DNA from 2 places in the Lachnoclostridium phytofermentans ISDg genome. Region 1 is predicted to be linked to the other one. Evidence: a T-box and tRNA genes for the amino acid it is inferred to sense, from the RefSeq annotation. Region 1 holds a T-box; the other holds one or more tRNA genes.

What was found. A T-box is a leader RNA that pairs with one kind of tRNA and senses whether it is charged. The one in region 1 lies ahead of CPHY_RS02605 (valine--tRNA ligase), so its partner is inferred to be a tRNA-Val.
Region 2: it encodes a tRNA-Val, which carries the amino acid that the T-box ahead of CPHY_RS02605 (valine--tRNA ligase) is inferred to sense. The anticodon was not compared.

The regions. Positions count from the first base shown of each region.
Region 1 covers NC_010001.1:595,164-605,228, forward strand. The annotation lists gene CPHY_RS02575 (Gfo/Idh/MocA family protein) at 1-604, shown strand, start outside; gene CPHY_RS02580 (MBL fold metallo-hydrolase) at 1,138-1,857, shown strand; partial or broken gene CPHY_RS02585 (RNA-guided endonuclease InsQ/TnpB family protein) at 1,901-2,746, shown strand; gene CPHY_RS02590 (VOC family protein) at 2,914-3,276, shown strand; gene CPHY_RS02595 (hypothetical protein) at 3,505-3,750, shown strand; gene CPHY_RS02600 (hypothetical protein) at 3,831-4,265, shown strand; T-box leader at 4,334-4,621, shown strand; gene CPHY_RS02605 (valine--tRNA ligase) at 4,790-7,468, shown strand; gene CPHY_RS02610 (DUF342 domain-containing protein) at 7,601-9,004, shown strand; gene CPHY_RS21570 (hypothetical protein) at 9,474-9,668, shown strand; gene CPHY_RS02615 (tetratricopeptide repeat protein) at 9,759-10,065, shown strand, end outside.
Region 2 covers NC_010001.1:450,453-460,517, forward strand. The annotation lists rRNA gene CPHY_RS01910 (23S ribosomal RNA) at 1-782, shown strand, start outside; tRNA gene CPHY_RS01915 (tRNA-Asn) at 849-920, shown strand; tRNA gene CPHY_RS01920 (tRNA-Glu) at 1,002-1,073, shown strand; tRNA gene CPHY_RS01925 (tRNA-Thr) at 1,193-1,265, shown strand; tRNA gene CPHY_RS01930 (tRNA-Ile) at 1,294-1,367, shown strand; tRNA gene CPHY_RS01935 (tRNA-Asp) at 1,416-1,489, shown strand; tRNA gene CPHY_RS01940 (tRNA-Val) at 1,565-1,637, shown strand; tRNA gene CPHY_RS01945 (tRNA-Leu) at 1,655-1,740, shown strand; tRNA gene CPHY_RS01950 (tRNA-Arg) at 1,789-1,862, shown strand; gene CPHY_RS21555 (DUF6774 domain-containing protein) at 2,475-3,050, shown strand; gene CPHY_RS01960 (lysine exporter LysO family protein) at 3,222-3,821, opposite strand; gene CPHY_RS01965 (hypothetical protein) at 3,824-4,108, opposite strand; gene CPHY_RS01970 (DUF4914 family protein) at 5,076-6,953, shown strand; gene CPHY_RS01975 (response regulator transcription factor) at 7,209-7,898, shown strand; gene CPHY_RS01980 (ATP-binding cassette domain-containing protein) at 8,042-8,962, shown strand; gene CPHY_RS01985 (ABC transporter permease) at 8,955-9,779, shown strand; gene CPHY_RS01990 (sensor histidine kinase) at 9,893-10,065, shown strand, end outside.

The sequences.
Region 1 (10,065 bases):
TTATCAAATAGGTGGTGGTCCGATGTTTGATATGGGACCTTACTATTTGACAGCTCTTGTTTCTATGATAGGACCGGTAAAAGAAGTTGTCGGAATGAATTCGATTTCGTTTCCAACAAGAACAATTACCAGTGAGAAAAAGTTTGGAGAGATAGTTCCAGTAGAAGTTCCAACCCATGTCACCGGATTGCTTCGATTTGAAAATGGAGCCATTGGTAATATAATTACAAGCTTTGATGTTTGGGGTTCAACGTTGCCAAGAATAGAGGTTTATGGTACCAGAGGAAGCTTGATAGTACCTGATCCGAATTGTTTTGACGGAGAAGTTCTTATCAAACAGTATTTTTCAAAATCCTTTGAAGCTTTTCCGTTAAGCAGTATCTATAATATGAATAGCCGTGGAGCAGGATTATCAGAGATGGCAAATTGTATAATAAATCAGACAGATAACAACCGTGCCAGTGGAGAATTAGCATGCCACGTTTTAGAAATTATGCATGCATTGCATACTAGTCAAGAGACAAAATCTTTTGTAGAGTTATCGACATGCTGTGAATCTCCAAGGCCATTGGAAATGAATTTGATTAAGGGAAGTATATCATAGTGGCAACGAGGTTATGAGCAAATAGCGTTAGCGGATTGCGAATATCCGCTTTGACATAATGAGCCTAATGGTTAGGATTCAAAGTAAAGTATCAAAAAGCAAGATATCAAAAAGCAAGATATCAAAAAGCAAGATATCAAAAAGCAAGATATCAAAAAGCAAGATATCAAAAAGCAAGATATCAAAAAGCAAGATATTATAAAGCAAGATATAATAGAGTACGTTATTGAATAATATATGAATAAAAAGATAGAGTTAAAAGGGAGAATTTTGATAGGATTTATGGAGAATCTACCTTTTAACTCTTTTCTTATTGGCTTGCTTTTTGATTCAGATACAAGTTATAATAAGCCTATAATTATAAATGTAGTTATAGGGATTTAAAGAGAAAAAGAAGCGTAGGATTTTACTAATTGAACAAGGATTCTTCAATTAGCACTTTACGCTGGTAACCTAAGATATTATGAAAAAGATTAAGATACTTTTAACATGTTGATTAATATGTATGCATACACACATAGATTGGAGTTATTATGAAAGTAACCTATATTTATCACAGCTGCTTTACAGTGGAAGAAAAGGATGTTGTATTAATATTTGACTATTTTAAAGGGGACTTACCTAAGTTTGATAGCGAAAAGAAAATATATGTTTTTTCCAGTCATAAGCATGCGGATCATTTCAGTAGAATAATATTTGACCTTGTGAAAGGTTATAAGAATATTTCATTTTTGTTATCCAATGATATAAAAATGAATGAAAAATACATGGAGCGGGTTCAAATTCCAGAAGAAGCAAGAGATAAAATACAAAATTTACGTAAGAATGAAACTTATCAAATAACAGAAGATCTGAAGGTTGAAACATTAACCTCTACGGATCAAGGAGTAGCTTTTGTGGTTACCTTATTTGGCAAGACAATTTACTTTGCAGGCGATTTAAATTGGTGGACCTGGAAAGGAGAAACGGAAGAAGAATATCAGGATATGACAAAGCGATTCCTCACAGAAATTGAAAAATTAAAGGGTCGTCATCTTGATTTGGCATTTTTACCGCTGGATGGTAGACAGGAAGAGAGATTTTATCTTGGATTTGACCATGTTATGCGGGAAGCTGAAGTTATCAATGCATTTCCAATGCATTACTGGGAAAAACCAGATGTAATACAGAGACTAAAGGAAATGGAAGTTTCGAAAGATTATCGAGATAGGATTTTCGATGTAATGGAACCAGGGCAAGTGTTTGAGTGTTAACAGATCAATACATGTAATCTTTCTATATCAATTAGATTTATCAGGTAAGTCTAAAGTAGGTTTAAATTTTCCAAAGAATAATAAAACTGATTTTAAGATTGAACGTCACAAAATTAATATACCTACACTTAAATGGGTTAGACTTAAAGAATTTGGATATATCAAGGCCAATGCAAACGTCATTAGTGGTACGGTCACAGAACAAGCAGGAAAATATTATATCTCAATTGTTTGTGAAATAGAAGAAGTTAAGAACTCCTTGCCTAAAGCAGAGCCATTAGGACTAGATTTAGGAATAAAAGCTTTTGTCATTTTTAGTAATGAAATAGTTAAGAAGAACATCAATAAGACTTCAAGAGTAAAGAAATTAGAAAAGAAGTTAAAACGTGAACAAGTAAGGCTTTCAAGGAAATATGAATGTCTTAAAAAACAAAATAAAATTGGAAAAGGAGAAACCACTAGACAGAATATTCATAAGCAAATAGTCAGAGTACAAAGACTTCATCAAAGATTAGCGAACATTCGCACTGATTACATTAATAAATGTGTGTCTGAAATAGTTGGACAAAAACCAAGTTCAATAACTATTGAAGATTTGAATGTAAAAGGAATGATGAAAAATCGCCACTTATCAAAAGCAGTTGCTGGGCAAAAGTTTTATAAGTTCAGAACAAAAATTACCAACAAGTGTAAACAAAACGATATTGAACTTAGAATAGTAGATAGATGGTATCCATCTTCTAAGCTCTGCTCATGTTGTGGAAATGTCAAAAAAGACTTAAAACTTTCTGACAGAATTTATGTTTGTAAAGAGTGTGGTTTAGTAATTGATAGGGATTTACAAGCTAGTATTAATCTTAGAGAAGCAAAAACTTACAAGATAGCATAATTACTGTAAGTATGTACCCAAGGCTATTTGGGGAATTTACGCCCTCGGAGTGTTATAGCAAATGAGAGTAGTGTATTATAACCAATCACCAAATCAGACACGTTAAACAGGGAATAATCTCGATATGGGTAGATTTGTCCATATTTTGAGTGGCAGATAAGGATTATATGAATTTCAAATTTGCACATAATAATTTTAACGTATTAAATTTAGAAAAATCACTAACATTTTATGAGGAAGCACTAGGATTAAAGGAAGTTAAAAGACATGAATCGAAAGACTTTACTTTAGTTTATCTAGGAGATGGAAGTACTACACATTGCCTTGAGTTAACTTACCTTCATGATCGTACGGAAGCTTATAACTTGGGAGAAAATGAATTCCATTTGGCATTTGTTGTAGATGATTACGAAGCAGCTTTAAAGAAGCATAAAGAAATGGACTGTGTGATTTATGAAAACGAAGCAATGCGCATTTACTTTATTGTAGATCCTGATGGTTATTGGTTAGAGGTTGTTCCAGGAAAATAATAGTTATTTCCATCTATTCTCGAAGTAGACTATGCTTTTATATTTCTCATCATGTTAATCACTATTCGAAAGTGAAAATTTATACAATGGATTCCCACTTGCAGTAATGAATCAAGGATTTTCTTGTTCAATAAAGTGTTATAGCAACTGAGATTACACATGATGAAGATAATTAAAAGTTAAATGGAGTATAGCAATGAAAAAAATATTGGAGTTATTATTTCCATAATGATATTGTGTACTGCAGGTTATGTTATACAACGGAATAATAGAGCACATGAAGATATTGAAGTTATTCATATGGAAGTTGATAGGGTAGTTTATCATAATTTAACAGAATTGATGAATGCTTCAGATTTGGTAGTCATAGGTGAGTATTGTCAGGATACAGAACAATTAATAGAATATTCTTTTAGTAATGAATTTAATAAGAATGTTATTACCGATATGATCTCTACAATTTCATATCGGTAGGAAAAGTATTAAAAGGGAATACGAGTGGCAATACTATTAAAATATCACAGCGATATGGTATCGATGAAAATCAAGATAAGTTGATTACATTTAGTGATATGACACCAATGAACAAAGGTGAACAATGGATTTTCTTTTTGTCATATGATGAAATAAATGAAACATATTGGTGCACCGGTGATTATACTGGAAGACATCCTGTTCCAAATGAAAAGATCATTTCTATTTGTGATGATGCTTCTTCGTTAATCAAGGAACGAAATGAAATCTTAAATACAAAAGAAAGAATTTCTGATTCTCAACTAGAAAGTAGTAATGAGTATGTCTATACTGATTTGAATGGGATAAATTATTGTTTGCAGACAAATGAAGAAGCAGAAAAAGTAATTTCTATGGATAACAAGATATTAGCATGTAAAAATAAATTAAAAGCTTCTAATTTTGGATTATTTAGACAAAATCTAATTAACATTGAATTATATTGTGATATACTAAACGAGCTTAATGTTCATTAGAATATAAAATGAAAAAGCCTTGACAATTTTTAAAAGTTTGCATATGATAAGAAATATAAAAATATAGGATAAATGTAGTGATGGAGAGGATTACATAAGTAACCTTGTCAGAGATAACAATCCATTGGCTGTGAGGTTGTTTCAAGTAGTGCTTATCGAAGGTAGCTCCGGAACAGTGTTTCTGAAACTTTAAGTAGCGTGTAGGAAATGCCGGGAAGTCCCGTTATAGACGAGCGTTTTATATGAAATGCGAAAAAGGTGAATATTAGAAAAATTCTTACTGTCACAATTGGCGACAAGATAAGAAATGTTTCTTTTCACAAATTAAGGTGGTACCACGGTTCTTCGTCCTTATCGGCGAGGGACCTTTTTTTGTGCAATTGAAAAGTTTTGTTAGTTGAATTTTTTCACAAGAAACCACCAAAGGATACTTTTAGAGTAACTTTATGAACAACTAAATATTGAGTTTAATCTATTTATTAGAAAATTCAGTTTAATTTTTTAAGATAAGAAAGGAGATTCTTATGCAGAAAGAGTTAGCAAAGACCTATGATCCTAAGGACATAGAAGGCAGATTGTATGAGAAATGGCTGGAGAAAAAATATTTCCATGCCGAAGTTGATAAGACCAAAAAACCATTTACGATTGTGATTCCACCACCAAACATTACTGGACAGCTTCACATGGGTCATGCACTAGATAATACGATGCAAGATATCTTAATTCGTTTTAAGAGAATGCAAGGATTTAATGCACTTTGGCAACCAGGTACAGACCATGCTTCCATTGCAACAGAAGTAAAAATTATCGAGGCTTTAAAGAAGGAAGGCATCGATAAAGACCAGCTTGGCCGTGAAGGCTTCTTAAAGAGAGCATGGGAATGGAAAGACGAATACGGCGGACGTATCATCGGACAGCTTAAAAAACTTGGTTCCTCCTGTGACTGGGATAGAGAAAGATTTACAATGGACGAAGGCTGCTCCAAAGCAGTTGAGGAAGTATTCGTAAAGATGTATGAAAAGGGAATGATTTATAAAGGTTCCCGTATTATCAACTGGTGTCCAGTTTGTCATACTTCTATTTCTGATGCTGAGGTTGAGTATGAAGATCAGGCAGGACATTTCTGGCATATTAAATATCCAGTAGTAGGTACTGACGAATATCTTTGTTTTGCAACCACTAGACCTGAAACTATGCTTGGTGATACCGCAGTTGCAGTTCATCCAGAAGATGGGCGCTACATGCACCTTATTGGCAAGAAGGTAAAGCTTCCTTTTGTTGACCGTGAGATTCCAATCATCGGAGATAGCTATGTTGAGAAGGATTTCGGAACAGGCGTTGTTAAGATTACACCAGCACATGACCCAAATGACTTCGAGGTTGGTAAGAGAAATAACCTTCCAGAAATCAATATCATGAATGATGATGCTACGATTAATGCAAATGGTGGCAAGTTTGAAGGTATGGATCGCTATGCAGCAAGAAAGCAAATTGTAAAAGAATTAGACGAGATGGGCTTACTTGTGAAAGTAGAGGATTATTCTCATAATGTAGGTACTCATGATCGTTGTAACACAACCATAGAGCCATTAATCAAGCAGCAGTGGTTTGTTAAGATGGATGAATTAATTAAGCCAGCAGTAGAGGCTGTAAAGAATAAAGATATCGAATTAGTTCCAGAACGTATGGAAAAAGTATACTTTAACTGGACTGACAATATTCGTGACTGGTGTATCAGCCGTCAGTTATGGTGGGGACATCGTATTCCAGCTTATTATTGTGATAAGTGTGGTAAGGTTGTTGTTTCTAAGACAACTCCAACCACTTGTGAATGTGGCCATGACCACTTTACACAGGACCCAGATACTCTTGATACTTGGTTTAGTTCTGCGTTATGGCCATTTTCAACCCTTGGCTGGCCTGAAAAAACAGAAGATTTAGAGTATTTCTATCCAACTGATGTCTTAGTAACTGGTTACGACATTATCTTCTTCTGGGTTATCCGTATGATTTTCTCAGGATACGAGCAAATGAACGAAAAGCCATTTAAAACTGTATTATTCCATGGTTTAGTTCGTGACTCTCAAGGTAGAAAGATGAGTAAATCTCTTGGAAATGGTATTGATCCATTAGAGATTATCGAACAGTATGGTGCAGATGCGCTTCGTTTTATGTTAATCACTGGAAATGCAACTGGTAATGATATGCGTTTCTATATGGAACGTGTGGAAGCAGCAAGAAACTTTGCTAATAAGGTATGGAATGCTTCCCGTTTCATCATGATGAATATGCAACAGATGGAAGAAGCAGGAATGGATGCTAAGGTTGATTCTGTGGATATGTCTACTTTAACGGATGCTGATAAGTGGATTATTTCTAAGGTAAATACATTAACGAAGGATGTAACAGAACATCTTGAAAAGTTTGATCTTGGTATTGCGGCACAGAAAGTTTACGATTTCATTTGGGAAGAGTTCTGTGACTGGTATATTGAGATGGTAAAACCAAGATTATATGGTGATGATCAAGCAACAAAGACTGCAGCAATCTATACATTAAGAACTGTATTAGATTCTGCACTTAAATTACTTCATCCTTACATGCCATTTATTACAGAGGAAATCTTCTGTACTTTAAAGGAAATGGAAGGAAGACTCTCCGCGGATGAGTCCGTCATGATTTCCAAGTGGCCAGAGTATAAAGAAGAATTTAACTTTGCTAAGGAAGAGGAAGCTGTTGAGATTATCAAGGAGGCTGTTAAGGCAATTCGTAATGCTCGTACAGAGATGAATGTACCACCAAGCAGAAAAGCTAAGGTAATCGTAGTTTCTGATAGCGAGAAGGTTAGAGAAATCTTTGCTAACAGTAAAGTATTCTTTGCTTCCTTAGGCTATGCAAGTGAAATCGTTATCCAAAGCGATAAGAATGGAATTGATTCTGATGCGGTTTCGATTGTTACTGCAACAGCTACTATTTATATTCCGTTTGCTGATCTTGTTGATATTGAGAAGGAAATCGAGCGTCTTAGCAAAGAAAAAGACCGTTTAGCTGGTGAGTTAAAGCGTGTTAATGGTATGCTTGCTAATCCAAACTTCGTAAGCAAAGCGCCAGAAGCGAAATTAGCGGAGGAAAGAGCGAAGTTGGAGAAATATGCTTCCATGATGGCTCAGGTAGAGGAGCGTTTAGCTCATTTTAAGAAATAATATTTCCCCTTTACGGTAAAATAGAAATTAGGCATCAGAGTTTTACGAAACATTCGTAAAAACTCTGATGCTTTTTTCTATCTTTACCGATATTCATATTGTATTTTATGAAAGTACTTGGGGGTGCTATTCATGAGTGATTGGTCAAGACCAACCAAAGAATTAATGTACAAGAAGACAAAAGTGGATCTTCGCTATGATAAAATGGAAGCATATATTACTCTTTATGCTCCAGTAGGTAAAGATCGATACACGAAAGAGATGATTTATGAAATACTTCGATTCCATCATGTTATATATGGAATCGACGAAGAAGTAGTTAACAAGCTTTGCGAGAAACCTTGCTATGGGAAAGAGATACTAATAGCAAAGGGAAAGGAGGAAGTTGACGGAAAGGACGGTTATTTTGTCTATTTTTTTGATACCAGAGTTGATACAAAACCAAGAATCCTAGAAGATGGTTCAGTGGATTATTTTGCTATGACCAGAATTGTTACTGTTTCTCAGGGAGAAATTATAGTAAGATATCATAAAGCTATTCAAGGAAGCAATGGTATTGATGTATGCGGAAGCATTCGGTATGGGAATATAGGTAGAGATCTTCCGCCGTTAAAAGGAAAAGGATTTAAATTATCAGATGATCGCCTTATTTATACAGCACTTATTACGGGCAAAATTGAAGTTTCAGAAGGCCGAATCACAATAAGTAATGTACTGGAGATTAAAGAAAATATTGATTATCTACAAGGAGATATTTATTTTAAAGGAGATCTGATGATATACGGTGATATATCTTCAGGTAAAGTAGTGGAATCAGAAGGAAGTATTGTGGTTCGAGGACATGTAGAAGGTGCAACCATTCGAGCAGGTAAAAATGTTATCTTAGAAAATGGGATGCAAGGAGCTGGGAAAGGTAGTATAACTTGCGGAGGCTCTATCTCTGGTAAATTCTTTGAACAAGTAGAGATGAAGGCAAAAGAAAATATTACAGCCAATACGATTATGAACTGCACTATGACTGCAGGCAATGAAATCATAGTAACAGGAAGAAGAGGAATATTGCTTGGAGGGAGTGCGTATGCAGGAAGAAAAATAACTGCATCAATTATTGGAAATCATACTCACATTAATACAGAATTAGTTGTTGGAGTACGTAGGTCTTTTCATAGAAAATTCGCATATCTTGAAAGAAAAATCAGTGAGTTAAAAGAGCGTCTTTCACAGGTAGAGGCTGCAATTGCCATGATAAATGAACGAGAACTTCCGGATGTCATTAGTCCATTACGAGATCAAAAGATGAGGTTATTAAGAACGAAGATTAATATTAATTCAGAGATAGCAGAGATGGTGGATGAGTGGAGTGACTTAATGGACTTTATAAAGAATAGTAAAAGTGCCAAAATTATTGTCAACAAGATGATTTATCCAGGTTGTAAACTTGCTATTAATGGTTTATCCATGGGAATTAAACAGGAAATTGTTTCATCTTATTTCCTAAGAAATGGTGACGATATCGATATGATTCCTTTCATATAATACGATTGCTGTAATATTTTGCGATGAAAATAGATTGCATTCATGGACAAGTATACTATAATAAAGAAAAAGTGGGAAAATTCTTTTATTTTCACATTTGAAACATGTCTGCTTCGTAGTCTGGATATTTACGCTTGCTTAGTAGTTGGAATATTTATGTCTGCTTAGTAGTTGGAATATTTATGTTTGCTTATAGTTGGAATATTTATGTTTGCTTAGTAGTTGGAATATTTACGTTTACTTAGTACTTGGATTATTCATGTTTTCTTAGTAGGCTCGAAGTTTGTGCCGAGGATTACGCAGGCACAAACTTTTATGTGAAAGAACGTTGTTATTTCACATTTTCCCCAATGCATTCTACATCTGTAAACAGATGTAATGCTGCTATAAATAAAAAGTGTGAAAATAGCTTTTTATTTTTATACTAACACTTGATTTTTCGCGTTCTTGTCTGTATGATAGTACTATAATGCAGAAATTGTATGCATTAGATGAAAGTCAATGTTCTATTGAAAAGAGGTATCCTATGATTAATTTTGATGAAGAAATAGCAAAATTTCAGCCGAGTCTTGAAGTAGATCAAGCGGAAGAGGCAATTTTTAATAATGACTTAACGGATATCACAGACATGATAGAATCTATTCTAAATGAGAAAAAAGGATAGAGGATTTTATACGAACGTGACAGAAAGTCATTAGCTGGACGAGCAAGAAGAGTTGCTGCCAGGAAACAAGCGGACCATGGGGGGAATACGATGAATTGTCCAAAGTGCGGCAATGTGGTCGCAGTTCGAAGAAACAGATGTGAATTTTGCGGGAAAGATTTAACGATCGTAAGAAAAACTGACCGATTATCCAATACTTATTATAATCGTGGTTTAGAAAAAGCAAAGGTTAGAGACTTGACCGGAGCTATAATCATGTTAAAGAAAAGCTTGGAGATGAATAAGAGAAATACCAATGCTAGAAATCTCCTCGGACTTGTGTTCTTTGAGATGGGAGAAACAGTAGCCGCATTAAGTGAATGGGTTATTAGTAAACATTTCCAGGCAAAAGACAACG
Region 2 (10,065 bases), 140 kb from region 1:
TAGGTGGGAGACTAAGAAGTAGGAACGCCAGTTCTTACGGAGTCGCTGTTGGGATACCACCCTTGTAGTACTGGATTTCTAACCTGTAGCCGTGACCCGGCTAGGGGACAATGTCAGGCGGGGAGTTTGACTGGGGCGGTCGCCTCCGAAAGGGTATCGGAGGCGCTCAAAGGTTCTCTCAGAATGGTTGGAAACCATTCGTAGAGTGCAAAGGCATAAGAGAGCTTGACTGTGACACCGACGGGTGGAGCAGGTACGAAAGTAGGACTTAGTGATCCGGTGGTATAAAGTGGGATTGCCATCGCTCAACGGATAAAAGCTACCCTGGGGATAACAGGCTTATCACTCCCAAGAGTTCACATCGACGGAGTGGTTTGGCACCTCGATGTCGGCTCATCGCATCCTGGGGCTGTAGTAGGTCCCAAGGGTTGGGCTGTTCGCCCATTAAAGCGGTACGCGAGCTGGGTTCAGAACGTCGTGAGACAGTTCGGTCCCTATCCGGCGTAGGCGTAGGATATTTGAGAGGAGCTGTCCTTAGTACGAGAGGACCGGGATGGACTGACCTCTGGTGTATCGGTTGTTCTACCAAGAGCATGGCCGAGTAGCCAAGTCGGGACGGGATAAACGCTGAAGGCATCTAAGCGTGAAGCCCCCCTCAAGATAAGATATCCCATAGCATAAGCTAGTAAGACCCCTTAAAGACGATAAGGTTGATAGGACAAAGGTGGAAGTGTGGTAACACATGTAGCTGATTGTTACTAATAGGTCGAGGGCTTAACCTAAAAGGTTTGTTTAAACTTTTTTCTGAGTTGACAATGTCAACATCATTTATTACAATGTAGAAGTATTCCTCGATAGCTCAATGGTAGAGCACACGGCTGTTAACCGTGGGGTTGTTGGTTCGAGCCCAACTCGGGGAGTTATTAACAAGAATAACCATGATATGAATGATAAAATTGTTAATTGACAAGAATTAAATTATATGTTAATATTATTAGCACGGCTCCATGGTCAAGCGGTTAAGACACCGCCCTTTCACGGCGGTAACAGGGGTTCAAATCCCCTTGGAGTCATTTGTAAGATTGATAGTTAACTAAAGTGGTGAAAGCTACTATCGGTCTTATCTTTGTGAAAAAAAGATACTCTATTGAACATTGTGCCGACGTGGCTCAATTAAACGTAAAGTGAATACGCCGACGTGGCTCAATTGGCAGAGCAGCTGACTTGTAATCAGCAGGTTATCGGTTCGAGTCCGATCGTCGGCTTTTATGGCTTTTGATTTTCAAAAGACATGGACCTTTAGCTCAGTTGGTTAGAGCAACCGGCTCATAACCGGTCGGTCCCGGGTTCGAGTCCCCGAAGGTCCACTAGAGATAATTATACAAAGGATTATCTTACAGGAAATAAAAGAATTTGGCTCAGTGGCTCAGTTGGTTAGAGCGCCGCCCTGTCACGGCGGAGGTCGTGGGTTCGAGTCCCATCTGAGTCGTTGTAATCGAAAAGATTACACGACAAAAAATACTCAATATGTATTTGTTATCGAGTCATAAAGACCAGTTAAATTGGGATCTTAGCTCAGCTGGGAGAGCATCTGCCTTACAAGCAGAGGGTCATAGGTTCGAGCCCTATAGGTCCCATTCAACCGAAAGGTTATGCCGGCGTGGCGGAACTGGCAGACGCACAGGACTTAAAATCCTGCGGGACTAATCTCCCGTACCGGTTCGATTCCGGTCGCCGGCATTATCTTTGAATTTTTCAAAGATAATCAGTATGAAAATTTCATACTATGTACGTGTAGCTCAGCTGGATAGAGCGTCTGGCTACGGACCAGAAGGTCGCGTGTTCGAATCATGTCACGTACATTAGTGCCTGTAAATGCTGAGTTTACAGGCTTTTTTCATTTTATTGACATGATCTCATATCAAAATGGAAACCCTTGTGTCAGGTGTTGTGGTGTGGTTCTTAGGAACCCCTAGATACTAGATGCAGGGATATTTTTATTTAAATGTGTCACAGATATTTTAAAAAAATCGTCCAATATATTAAAATACCACTGTTCATTTATCTATTTTAAAGAATTCATTATCATAATAATCATCAATCTGTCTTGTCTAAGAATCCAAACGCTTACCCCTCAATAATTTAAATAGAACCTTATGGTTTAACTTAAAATTAGCTATCATAATCACTATATTCAGATTTAGAAACCTATTATTCTTGTATACCATAAATAGTATGCTATAATTAATAAGTAAGGGAAAAACAGTAAGTATTTCTCTAAGGGAGTTTCTTGTGTTATTTCGATAGTCAACAATTTATTGGCTATTTTTTTCTGCCGTCATAAACCAAATAAAATTATATTTACTAGACATAACTTGTACTAGTTAGTCATAGATTTACTTACGAATACCTTCAAGGACAACTTTAATACTACCCGCTTTCTTTAGTACATATAATATATCGAGGTGATAATCATGAGTAGTTGTACTGATATACTGTTGATAAGCTCTGTAGCATGTCGAATTGCAGAATGTCTTGATGACAACGAATTAGCATTGCTTGCAGCTGACTTGTTATTTTTAAGTGATGCACTTAATGCTATTGCGGTACGTAGAGCGGTTTGTAAGGATATCTGCGAAAAGAAAGCCGCAAACACAGCGAAGAATAGTAAAGATAGTAATGCTAATAGCGGCAATAATAATAGTAACAATAATAATAGTAACAATAATAATAGTAGCGAGAATAATGGTAGTAATGATAATAGAGGTAACAAAGGTAATAAAGACGGTAATGGTAATAAAGTAGGTAAAAATAATAAAGACAGTAAAAGTAATAATGGTAATAGCGCTAGTAGCGGTAGTAGTATAAAACAAATCAGTGATGAGAAAAACGTTATTACACCGGTAAAAAGAGAACAAAGCTCCGAAATGAAGACTAGTGGGAGTAGTAATATGAAAGCTACATTCACTAAAAATGATAATTCTATGAAGATGGGCGATAATAAAATCGTTGATATGTCAGAGGATATTAATCATAGTAACAAGAAATAGAATGATAGGATGAATGCAATTTCGATTCGGACCTTTATAAATAAATTACAAGAAGGAATATGTACATAATTCTTAGAAGTATACTTATTAAGTAAATTAGATAGACATTAATTCACATCAATGTCTATCATGAGTAAAAATTATATATAAAATATTTTGCTCAAAAATAATTTAAAAAATCTGATAGCAGAGATTAATGAGTATTGGTACTGCTGCTGAGCAAATAATACCATTGATTACAGATAATACTACGGTTTCTTCATTGGTATATCGAATTAACATAGGTAGGGTAGTATCTTCACTGGTAGCTCCTGCAGGAGCTATACAGGTTGGAAAATTCAAATACTTTGCTATGAGTGGGATACTAAAGAAAGAAAATATTTCTCTCATTAAATTACTTAAGAAAGTAATACTACCAAACGAAGCACCTGCGAACTCGCTTACCATAACACCAGATAAGCTATACCAACCTAATCCACTTGCCATAGCTGTACTGGTGTTCATAGAGATTCCAGTGATAAAACTACAAATAATACCTCCAAGTAACGATCCAATTATGATACCAAAAGGAATAATAAAAACTTTAACATGATATTCTTTAATTTTCTGTATAATGCCACGATTTAATCCGATGCTGATAGCTACTAAAAACATAAGTAAATAAAGGATATAATGAGTATGTTCTGTAACAAAATTAATGATTGTTATATCAATGCCGGATAATCCATAAACAATTCCTATTAACAGGGCAATTACGGTAAGTAGAACCATAATTAGTCCTCCTTTTCTTTTAGTTTCTTTTTCATAAATAATCTGGTTAATAAGTAAACAATTAAAGTAGAAAAGACTGTTGGAATAAAAAAGTATAGAAAACTAGTTAAACCAAGTGTTGATATCTCTTGAAGAAAATGCTCTCTTTTACCAAGCATAACCCCCATAGAAAAAATAATTAAAATGGTGCATACTATTTGCATTTTTTCATTCTTTTTTTTATGTTTCTCTGGAAAAAACCTTGATCCAATGAAAATTCCAATTCCCATAATAATGAGAATATCCATAATATAGCCTCCCTTCTATAATAAAGTCCTCTTTTAGAAAAAATCAAGAACAGATAATGATATGGATAAGAATAGAGAATTTTAACCTCTCTAAAGCCCACGAATCCTAATACAAACGTATATACTATAACAAATATTTTAACTTCAAGCAAGAGAAACGAATGATACGAAAGATATAAACAGTACTTGCTTATAATTTGGTGCTTCTATATAAATTTTAAAAATGAATCCTATTAAAATTAGAACTTTGAGTACTAAGAAGTTAAAATTTAGATAAATACATCAACACTTTGACGAATTAGCGTATAAAACTACGAGAAAGTTTTGATTTTTTGATGCTTCTATCAATACTACTGGATAATTTTTATCTGCTAGGAAATAGCTATGAATCTTGACTTTATAAATTGTTTGTGATATATTAAACCGTATCCGACATTGGTACAGATTACGTGTAATGACAAAATTCCTAACAGGTTACTTACTAGATTATATTACTTGAATTTAAAACCTGCAAACAGTATGTTTACAGGTTTTTCATTATAATTAGCTGCATTAAATTTTGTATAAGTGAATGTAATTCAATTGAACTTTGGTAGGATTAGGAAATATTATCATAAATTTAAACTAGAATTAGATAATTTATTAACGAAGTCTTTATTTGACTTCTTAAGGCTTTTTTAAGGATGTTAGGCATTTAATCTCCTAAGAAAAAGTTGGTTTAATATTTCATAATATGGATGACGATACAAATAGTTAAACTAAGTTGTAAGTAAGCCAATATCAGAGGTTTCTTTGATATTGGCTTTTTTAAAAACGTAGGGACCTTTCGTCATTTTTTTATGCGAGCCAATGAATGTATAGTTCAATTCTGAGGTAGGAATAATTAAATAAGGGCTAAAAATATATAAGAGATAACATCTTGAATTATATTTTTATATAAAAAGACAGGAAGAAAGTGAGGATTGCTATGAAAATCAATCAGGAAAAGTGGAATTTGCCATCTTATATCAGGGATATCTTAACCGAGAGCAAACACGTATACTATCCACGTTCGAAGAAGGAGCTGATACATATGGCTTTTGGTGGAGAAGATGTGGACACTTATGAGGTGGCTTATGATGTACCGGGCAAGGGCAACATTGTAGAAGCAACGGTTACTCGTTGTAAAAATGGTATTGTAGTAAATTATCCGGACGACTATATGCGTAGACGTGACCCAGATTGTCTATTAGTTGCCGATAAAAATGATACAGACAAGCCTAAGTACGATGATGTTTACAATCAAGATTTTGAGCCACTTCGTCAGGAAACATTCCAATGGTTAAAAAAGCAAAAGCTTATTGTGTTTGCTTTTAAGTCCGGTGGTGAGGAATATGGTTATGATACCTTATTGGTTTCTCCAGCAAATGCGGGATTTTTTGCTTGTGCTGTTGCAGATTTACAGGGCTTTACCAGTATGCATGACATATCGGAGGACTTCAATCCAAAGGCAGTCATTTTCTTAGCACCTCCATTCCGTCATACCCATTTTGATGGTAAACAAATTGTAATTCACAATCGTTTAACAGGAATTCATGAGTTGTTTTCCTATAACTTATATCCAGGCCCAAGTGCGAAGAAGGGTATCTACGGCGTTTTACTTAACATTGGTGAAAATGAAGGTTGGACAACCGTTCACGCGTCTACTGTTAAGGTTATTACCCCATACGACAATGAAATTGTTATTATGCATGAAGGTGCATCTGGCGGTGGAAAGAGTGAGATGATCGAGCATGTTCACCGTGAGATGGATGGTCGTATTTTACTTGGTAAAAATACAGTAACTGGTGAGAAAACATTTATTGAATTATCAGAATCATGTGAATTAAGACCTGTTACCGATGATATGGCAATTTGCCATCCAAGGATGCAAAACGATAGTAAGAAACTTGTTGTTAAGGATGCAGAGCAAGGTTGGTTCTTACGTTGTGATCATATTAAGAGTTATGGTACTGCTCCTCAGCATGAAAAGATTTTTATTCATCCACAAGAGCCGTTGGTATTTTTAAATATTCAAGGTGTGCCAAATTCTACCTGTCTTGTTTGGGAACATACATTAGATTCTAATGGAAAACCTTGTCCAAACCCAAGAGTAGTTCTTCCAAGACGCTTGGTTCCGAATGTAATTGATGAGCCTGTAGAAATTGATGTTAGAAGTTTTGGTGTTAGAACACCGGCTTGTACAAAGAAGAACCCTTCTTATGGTATTCTTGGTATGTTCCATATTTTACCTCCAGCACTTGCTTGGTTATGGAGATTGGTTGCACCAAGAGGATATAACAATCCAAGTATTACTTCTTCCGAAGGTATGACAAGTGAAGGTGTTGGTTCTTACTGGCCATTTGCAACTGGTAAAATGGTGGAGCAGGCAAACCTTCTTATGGAGCAGATATTAAATTCAAGTCATACTCGTTATTTACTCATTCCGAATCAACACATCGGTGCTTATGAAGTTGGATTTGTACCACAGTGGGTAGCAAGAGAGTATATAGCTAGAAGAGGTAGTGCAAAATTTAAACCAGAGCACTTAGTAGAAGCTCGTTGTTCAATTCTAGGATATGGACTTGGATCACTTAAGGTAGATGGTCAGTACATCCGTAAGGCATTTTTACAACCAGAAATGCAGCAAGAAGTTGGTATCGAAGGCTATGATGCTGGTTCTAAGATACTTCTTGATTTCTTCAAGGAGGAAGTACAGAAATTCTTAACTCCTGAACTTCATGAGATGGGTAGAAAGATAATTGAATTATTACTTTCTGATGCTTCTGTTCAAGAGTACAATGATTTATTGCCAATGAGATATTAATAAAACAGTTATTTTACTGTTTTAATATAGGTACCCTAAAAGAGCGGGTGCAAATGGAATATTCTAAGGAGAAGCCAATCAGCTTTCGGAGGATTTCGTTTGCACTCGCTTTTAACATGATAAGGAAAGTTCGCGAATGTCTTTCCTTGTTTTAGATAAATATATTCTTTGCATTTTTAATTATAGTTCTGTTATAATCATGCTATTATAGTCTGAATAAAACAAAATAAAGTAATCTTTATCAATGGGAGTCTTATGAAAAAAATATTAGTTGTTGAAGATGATCTAAATATTAATAACATGCTGAGAGAAGCCTTAGAGGAAGCTGGTTATGAGGTGGTTCAGGCATATTCGGGTACAGAAGCCATGCTAAATGTAGGCATGACAGAGTTTGATTTAATTCTTTTGGATTTAATGTTACCGGGCATGTCAGGAGAAGAGTTTTTAAAGCTGTTCAATAAAAAAGAACGGACGCCTGTTATTGTGCTATCTGCAAAGGACGAGCTGGATAGTAAGGTGGATGTCCTATCATGCGGAGCAGATGATTATATTACGAAACCATTTCAATTAAAAGAATTACTTGTTCGTATTGAAGTAGCTCTTAGGCGAGTAAATCGAAATATAGAAAAATCGCAGGATGAAACAAATCAATGTCTTTCTCATAAAGACTTATTATTGAATCGTAGTTCTTATGAAGTTAGATTAGCAGGAAATTTGATATCACTTACCAAACAGGAATATAAGATATTAGAACTTTTACTTCTCCATCCAAACAAGGTGTTTAGTAAGCAGGAGATTTATAATTATGCATGGGAAGAATACTTTATCGGTGAGGATAAGACAATCAATGTTCATATCAGTAATATCCGCATGAAGCTAAAAAAGGTTACAGAAGACGATTATATTGATACGGTCTGGGGAATAGGATTTAAACTCAGTAAATAGTCTTTAAACTTAGTAAATACTATCTTTACCATTTCTTTAACTTTCCTTTGCGATATGTTTATAAAGATTCTTTAAGATAATACTTGAAAAGAACATTGCTTTATAACAGAAATATTGAAACAGAGAGAAAGAGGAGGAAGAGTATGAATGATATATTGTTAAGGTCATCCGTTCTAACAAAGAAGTATAAAAATTATGCTGCTGTTAATCAGGTAAACCTAACGATAAAGCGAGGTGATATCTATGGCTTTATCGGTAGGAATGGAGCAGGTAAAACTACATTTTTAAAAATGATTAGCGGACTTGCAAAACAAACCTCAGGTAATATAGAGCTATTTGGTGCGGATTGTAATAAGCAAAAGGAGCTATTTTCCAGGATTGGGGTTTTAATTGAGGCACCGGGATTATTTCCGAATATGACTGCGTTTGAAAATCTAAAGATGAAGTGTATCAGTCATGGGATTCAGGATGATAATTATATTCATGAAATTATTGAGCTTATAGGCTTAAAAGATGTAAATAAGAAAAAGACAAAAAATTATTCGCTTGGTATGAAACAGAGACTTGGAATTGGTATGGCATTGATTGGAGATCCGGACTTACTGGTACTTGATGAGCCAATCAATGGTCTTGATCCTCAAGGGATTGTTGAAGTGAGAGATACAATTCAACGGTTAAATAAAGAGCGTAATATGACAATCATTATTTCGAGCCATATCTTAGAAGAATTGTCAAAGATAGCGACAAGATATGGGATTATTGATAAGGGGGTACTCCTTCAGGAGTTAACCTGTGAAGAGCTTATGGAGCGTTGCAGTGAGCGTATACAAATTACCTTGACTGGCGTGAAGGAAGCATGTACAATTCTTGAAGAAAAATTAGGAATTAAAGATTATAAAGTGATTAATCCATCAACCATCTATGTATTTGAGCATCTAGATAATCCTGCACTCATTAATATGACACTTTGTAATAATGGGGTTTTGGTCTCGTCATTTCATGTTGCTAATGATGATTTGGAGACCTATTTTATCAATTTAACAGGAGGTGTTAGTCATGCTTAAAACAATCAAAATGGATCTGTACCGTATGTTCCGCAGTAAAAGCTTTTATGTTACTCTATTCATCACTTTCATTCTTGTTGTTGTATCGGTAATAACAATTAAGATTGTACTAAATAATGATAACCTAAAAAATATATACGATCAGGGCATGGATGTATCGGATTCTGTTATAGTTGGAATAGGTACGGGTCCGATGAACGTGGATAGTATTGAACTTACACTGGGTGACTTATTTAGTTCATCCGTTGGAGGTGCATCATTAGCTGTTGTAGCTGTCATATTTGCTATTATTTTTGTCTGCTCAGAACATAACAGTGGTTATATTAAAAATGTAATTAGCAGAAAAGGATATCGCGATTATTTTACAATTTCAAAAGCTATTTGTATGGCGATTTATCTATTGATTACCTTGTTAGGTGCTGCTATTTTAATCGGAATTTCTTCCTCCCTTTTACTCGATACTTTTAGGTTAGGTAATATAAGTGAGTTTGCATCTTATTTTTTCACCCAATATTTACTTCATTTTGCTTTAGTTATGTTGGTGATTTTTCTATGTAATTTATCTAGAAATATGGCAATCAGTATGGCGGTTGGAATCTGTATTTGTTCTGGAATGTTAGCATTATTAACTGGTCTATTGGATCGTTTGAAATTAAATATCGTTTTTTCAAACTATTTAGTCACTACTAATATGAAGTTGTTACCGATACCATATGATGCAACAATCTATACAAGAGCTATCTTGGTATCCTTAGTCGTTACAATTGTATTTGGAATTTCCAGTATTATCTTAATGAGAAAACAAGATGTGAGATAGGTAAAAATCAAATATTAAAATATCGATTAAAAGGCTTATAGAAGGGTCTTAAAACTATTGGTTGAAAGGATTAAAATAAGGACAGATAAGTGAAAAGGAGGAGAAGTTAGAGGATGACATGGATAATAGTGATTGCTTTATGTATTGCAGTTGGATATTTCATTGCTGTCCTTCAATATAAAAAGCAAATTCGTACTTGGAACCAGAATCTTTCCTTTATCTTATCTAATAATTCTAATATGCGATTAGAACAGTTAGTTCCGTCGAAGGATGTTTCGAAGTTATT